Regions from separate parts of the Serratia sp. LTN-2 genome, predicted to be linked through region 1. Evidence: predicted binding sites of a transcription regulator. Region 1 holds the regulator's gene; the other holds the start of a gene.
What was found. Region 1 encodes ArgR, which controls arginine synthesis, uptake and breakdown. Its sites were predicted from a motif close to ANTGAATAAAAATACANT; they were not measured.

Region 1 (3,092 bases):
CCGTCGCCTTCAACGTAAGCGCATTCCACCACGCCTTTCTCACCCTGCAGCGCACGCACCAGAGACAGGCCGAAACGTGCGGCCGCCTGGCCCATGGACAGCGTTGCAGATCCGCCACCGGCTTTAGCTTCCACCACTTCGGTGCCGGCGTTCTGAATGCGTTTGGTCAGATCCGCCACTTCCTGATCGGTGAAGCTCACGCCTGGGATCTGCGACAGCAGAGGCAGGATGGTCACGCCAGAGTGGCCGCCGATCACCGGCACGTTCAGTTCTTCAGGCTGCTTGCCTTTCAGCTCGGCCACGAAGGTGTTGGAACGAATGATATCCAGCGAGGTCACGCCGAACAGTTTGTTTTTGTCGTAAACGCCGGCTTTTTTCAGCACTTCCGCCGCGATGGCGACCGTGGTGTTTACCGGGTTGGTGATGATGCCGATGCAGGCTTTCGGGCAGGTTTTCGCCACTTGCTCAATCAGGTTACGCACGATGCCGGCGTTAACGTTGAACAGGTCGGAGCGATCCATGCCTGGCTTACGGGCCACGCCGGCGGAAATCAGCACCACGTCCGCGCCGTGCAGAGCCGGGGTCGCGTCTTCGCCGCTGAAGCCTTTGATTTTAACTGCGGTTGGGATGTGGCTTAAGTCGACGGCAACGCCTGGGGTAACGGGGGCAATGTCGTAGAGAGAGAGTTCAGAACCTGAAGGAAGCTGGGTTTTGAGTAGAAGGGCGAGGGCCTGGCCGATACCGCCAGCAGCACCGAGAACTGCAACTTTCATCCTATACTCCTTTATTATCTTAAATATATAAAGCGCCGTGAATGTGTTGGTTACGGACCTTAAATTATTACACCTTTAAAAACAATAAATTAGCCAATTCTTGCCTGCCAGTGTAATAAAATGGCCGCTGTCGCGCCCATTTTAGATTAAATCGCTTACGCATGAAGGGCATAGCGCACACTAATCAAAAATAATGCGAGGTTATTCACGAGCAAGTTAACCGGCCGTTACATTACACCCTTACGCAACATCAGAACAACATCATTTTAATAACATTTTATTTACTACTGCGGGCCGATTTTCCGTCGTCAAAAGGGCATATTCATCGCGGCCGGATTTTGTTAAAATGCCGCCCTTTCCTCGCCGCCCGGTCATGTTTATTTTCTTTGGGTCGGCCTCTGTTGCATAAAAATTCATCTATATGCATAATCATGACTTCCACTATCAACTTTCCACGGTGCAAAATGCGTAATCCCGCAAAACAGGAAGATCTGATCAAGACGTTCAAAGCGTTATTGAAAGAAGAAAAATTCAGTTCTCAAGGCGAGATCGTTTTGGCGCTGCAAGAAGAAGGCTTCGAAAACATTAACCAATCCAAAGTATCGCGCATGCTGACCAAGTTCGGTGCGGTACGTACGCGTAATGCCAAAATGGAGATGGTGTATTGCCTTCCGGCCGAACTCGGCGTGCCGACCACTACCAGCCCGCTAAAGAACCTGGTGCTGGACGTCGACCATAACGACGCCGTCGTGGTGATCCACACCAGCCCGGGCGCCGCACAGCTGATCGCCCGCCTGCTCGACTCATTGGGCAAATCCCAGGGCATCCTTGGCACTATCGCCGGCGACGACACGATTTTCGTCACCCCGTCCAGCGGCTTTACCGCTCAGAAGCTGCATGAAGCGATCCTGGGCGTGTTCGAGCAAGAGCTGTGAAACCTGGCGCTAACAAAGTGCGGCTACCGTTCGCATTTTGTTAGCGCTTCTTTAACCCCTGCGTTACCTTCTCGGCCCCCAACCGCGTTTAACACTGCTTTTTTATCCCGCTACAACACATTTCCATGACATCTCCATGTAGCCAGCAGTACCCACTGTGATCTTCCGCACTTTTGGTCAAAAGCACTTACCTCATTGAAATTACATAAAATTAACATCAAAAGATCGTTTTATAAGCGTTTTTTATTCCTTACGGTTATAAAAAAGAAGGTTCACCGGTTTAAAGTTTCACTAGCAACTGTTAGCGAACTATTAATTTTTCGCGTTACTAGCTGTATACTCATTTCCGTGAACTAAGTCACAGTTCGTTAGAACTGATAAAAGAATACGATGAGGTGAGATGATGAAAATTAAAGCTACCGTTGCAACCCTGAGCGTTCTGTCCATGCTTTCCTTCGGCGCATTCGCAGCACAATCTGTTGATGCAACCCAGGCCGCAAAACTGCAGCCCGCCGGCGTGATCACTGTGAGCGGCGTCGCCGCTGCACCTTCCGACATTCGTCAGGCGCTGTCCGATAAAGCCGACGCCAAAGGGGCGACCGCTTACCGCGTGATCGAAGCGCGTAACGACGGCAACTTCCACGCGACCGCTGAAATCTACAAATAAGTACCGGCATTACCCGGCAACGGGCAATACATCTCTGGAACCAAACGCTGTCATAACGGCCTTCAAGAATAAAAATCGCTGCCAAGCCCTTCCAGGCTGTTATGACCAAGGATCGCTATCATGAACATGAAAACTACTGTTGCTGCACTCGGTTTGCTGTCCGTCATCTCCTTCGGCGCCTCCGCCGCCCAGTTGGTGACTAACGATCAGACCACCAATCTGCAATCTATCGGCACCATTACCGTCAGCGGCATCGACGGCGCGCCGACCGACATTCGCCAGGCGTTGTCGGAGAAAGCCGACGCGAAAGGCGCGACCGCCTACCGCGTAATCGAAGCGCGTAACGAAGGCAACTACCACGCCACCGCCGAGATTTACAAATAACAACTCTGGGAACGGCTTTGCAGAGCTGATTACCCTCGTCACTGCCACTGCCGAGTTCTGACGCAAACGCCGATTTCCCAGAGACCCTCTCGTCGTCCTATCCGACGAACCCCGTTGCCCTCGCTCGCGAGGGCTTTTTTATGGGCGTAAAAAAGGCCGCGAATGCGGCCCTTGTGTTGGCTGATGCGGCTAAGCGATCAGTAGGTCACCTTCGGTTCCTGCTTTTTCGCCAGCGCGTCCAGCAGGCGATCGTGAATGCCGCCGAAACCGCCGTTGCTCATCACCAGAATGTGATCGCCCGGCTGTGCGGTTTTCACCACCATGTCCACCAGC
Region 2 (3,092 bases), on a different contig from region 1:
CGCCACCGGCAGCAGCTCGTCGTTGGACAGGTTCTGCAGGGTGGAGAGCAGTTCCTGGCGATGCGCTTCGTTGCCGGCGCGTGAGGATTTGGAAAGCTTACGGATGGTCTCTACGCGATCGAGAATATGCTCGCCCAGCGCTTCTTTGATGGTATCGCCGAGCAATTTGCCGAGCATACTGACATTACTGCGCATTGCCGAATATTGTTCGTTCATATAACCCCTGACCCAGTTCTGTATGATTTTTATCTTGTAAATAAATTTCACGCGTCAGGCGCAGACCGCCTGCCTGATCCCACCGCGTTCCTGTCCAGTCGTCCAATTGACACTATTTTTAGCAAAAAAACATCAAAATCGGCGCATTTTCTGAAATTTAATTACGGCACGTCGGTTATCAGCACGGCTTATTTCGCCGTCTACTACTTATTTGGAGTTAGGGGAAAGCATAAAGCATTTCCCCTGTTAAATGTCGGGTTTATTGCCGGCAAAAATGAGTGACCAGCTGGCCCAGCAGTTTACGCGTCGGTTCGATAAACGCGGTGTCGAGGTACTCGTCCGGCTGGTGGGCCTGGTCGATAGAGCCGGGGCCGAGCACTAACGTCGGACACACCTGCTGTACGAACGGCGCCTCGGTGCAGTAGTTGACCACCTGGGTGCGGGTGCCCAGCAGTTCCTCGATCACTGCCACCATGCGGTGGTCGGTTGGGCACTCGTAGCCCGGCACCGACGCGTGCAGCTCTTCGATGCTCAGGCGGCCCGGCCAGCGTTGGCTCACCGGCTCCAACGCCTGATGCATCAGTTCGTTGATGTTGTCGAGCGTCATGCCGGGCAGCGGGCGGATATCCAGGTGCAGCTCGCAGCAGGCGCAGATGCGGTTGGCCGCGTCGCCGCCGCTGATATGGCCGAAGTTCATGGTGGGATAAGGCACGGCGAACGCCGGGTTGTTGTAGCGCTCCTGCAGGGTTTTGCGCAGCGCCATCAGGTGGCTGATGGATTCGTGCATCAGATCGATGGCGTTGACGCCGCGCGCCGGATCGCTGGAGTGGCCGGACTGGCCGACGATGCGAATGGCGTTGGCCATGTGGCCCTTGTGCGCGCGGACTGGCTGCAGCGAGGTCGGTTCGCCGATGATGGCGAAATCCGGCCGAATGGCGGTGGAGGCGGCGAAATAGCGTGCGCCGGCCATCGTCGTTTCTTCATCTGCGGTGGCTAAAATGTACAGCGGCTTGGTCAGTTTGCTCGCGTCGATATCGCGCACCGCATCCAGAATAAAGGCGAAGAAGCCTTTCATGTCGGCGGTGCCCAGGCCGTAGAGCTTGTTGTCGTGCTCGGTCAGGGTGAAGGGATCGCGCGTCCAGCGGCCTTCGTCGTAAGGCACCGTATCGGTGTGGCCGGCCAGCAGCAGGCCGCCGCTGCCTTCGCCGATGCTGGCCAGCAGGTTGAATTTGTGGCGCGAATCCGGCACCGGCTGCACGTCGACGCGAAAGCCCAGGTCGGCAAACCATTCGGCCAGCAAGTTGATTAACGCCTCATTGCTCTGATCGAGGCCGGCATCGGTGGCGCTGATCGACGGTGTGGCGATCAACGCCCGGTACAGCTCAATAAATGGAGGTAATTTCATCTTCACTGTTGACAGCCTTTGGTTAGGATAGTATCAATATTCATGCATTTATTTTGAATAAAAATACAGTAAGCCGAAGCGTAAGGGAACCCGATACCCGGATGTTTATAAAAGCATCAACGCCTGGCTCCGTGGGTGAACGGCGCAACAACGCTGGCTAGCCCTGTTACCTGGGTCGAAAACGACCGCACGTCAGTTGAGAAGGTGAAAGGCCACATGTTGAATACGCTGATCGTTGGTGCCAGCGGTTACGCCGGAGCGGAGCTCACGGCTTACCTGAATCGCCACCCACACATGAACATAACCGCTTTAGCGGTTTCAGCGCAAAGTGCAGATGCAGGAAAGTTGCTTTCCGATCTCCATCCCCAGTTGAAAGGCATCGTCGATCTGCCGCTGCAGCCGTTGACCGACGTTGCACAGGCGGCGCAGGGCATCGATGTGGTGTTCCTCGCCACCGCCCATGAAGTCAGCCACGATATTGCACCGGCTTTTCTGGCGGCGGGTTGCGTGGTGTTCGATCTTTCCGGCGCCTTCCGCGTGCAGGACGCCGGTTTTTATAGCCAGTACTACGGTTTCGAGCATCAGCATGGCGCTCTGCTGGAGCAGGCGGTGTACGGCCTGGCGGAGTGGCAGAGCGACAAGATCAAACGGGCGCAGCTGATCGCGGTGCCGGGCTGCTACCCAACGGCGGCGCAGTTGGCGCTCAAACCGTTGATCGAAAAGCAGCTGCTGAACCTGGACCAGTGGCCGGTGATCAACGCCACCAGCGGCGTCAGCGGCGCCGGGCGCAAGGCCAGCATGACCACCAGCTTTTGCGAAGTGAGCCTGCAGCCATACGGCATTTTCACTCACCGGCACCAGCCGGAGATCGTTGCGCACCTGGGCGTGCCGGTCATCTTTACGCCGCACCTGGGCAATTTCCCGCGCGGCATTCTTGAAACCATCACCTGCCGCCTGAAAGCCGGCGTGACCGCGCAGGACGTGGCTGCCGCCTATCATGCCGCCTATGACGACAAGCCGCTGGTGCGGCTGTACGACCAGGGCGTGCCGGCGCTGAAAGCGGTGGTGGGGCTGCCGTTCTGCGACATCGGTTTTGCGGTGCAGGGCGAGCATCTGATCGCCGTGGCGGTGGAAGACAACCTGCTGAAAGGCGCGGCCGCACAGGCGGTGCAATGCCTGAATATCCGTTTCGGTTTCCCGGAAACCCAGTCACTCCTTTAAACCAGCGTGAGTAAACAGCAATGAACCCGTTAATTATCAAGTTAGGTGGCGTGTTATTAGACAGTGAAGAAGCGCTGGAACGTCTGTTTACCGCGTTGGACAGCTACCGGCAGCAGCATCAGCGTCCGCTGGTGATCGTGCACGGCGGTGGCTGCGTGGTAGACGAGCTGATGAAGCAGCTCTCTTTACCGGTGGTGAAAAAGAACGGCCTGCGGGTCACGCCGGCCGATCAGATCGACATCATCACCGG

Region 2: the regulator ArgR is predicted to act here: its motif matches at 1,674-1,691, upstream of argC (N-acetyl-gamma-glutamyl-phosphate reductase).

Annotation. Positions count from the first base shown of each region.
Region 1 covers NZ_JCAXDO010000021.1:15,393-18,484, forward strand. Annotated here, with positions in the region: gene mdh (malate dehydrogenase) at 1-773, opposite strand, end outside; gene argR (transcriptional regulator ArgR) at 1,238-1,708, shown strand; gene yhcN (peroxide/acid stress response protein YhcN) at 2,112-2,375, shown strand; gene yhcN (peroxide/acid stress response protein YhcN) at 2,496-2,759, shown strand; gene mpl (UDP-N-acetylmuramate:L-alanyl-gamma-D-glutamyl-meso-diaminopimelate ligase) at 2,957-3,092, opposite strand, start outside.
Region 2 covers NZ_JCAXDO010000016.1:102,484-105,575, forward strand. Annotated here, with positions in the region: gene ppc (phosphoenolpyruvate carboxylase) at 1-216, opposite strand, end outside; gene argE (acetylornithine deacetylase) at 476-1,621, opposite strand; gene argC (N-acetyl-gamma-glutamyl-phosphate reductase) at 1,838-2,842, shown strand; gene argB (acetylglutamate kinase) at 2,863-3,092, shown strand, end outside.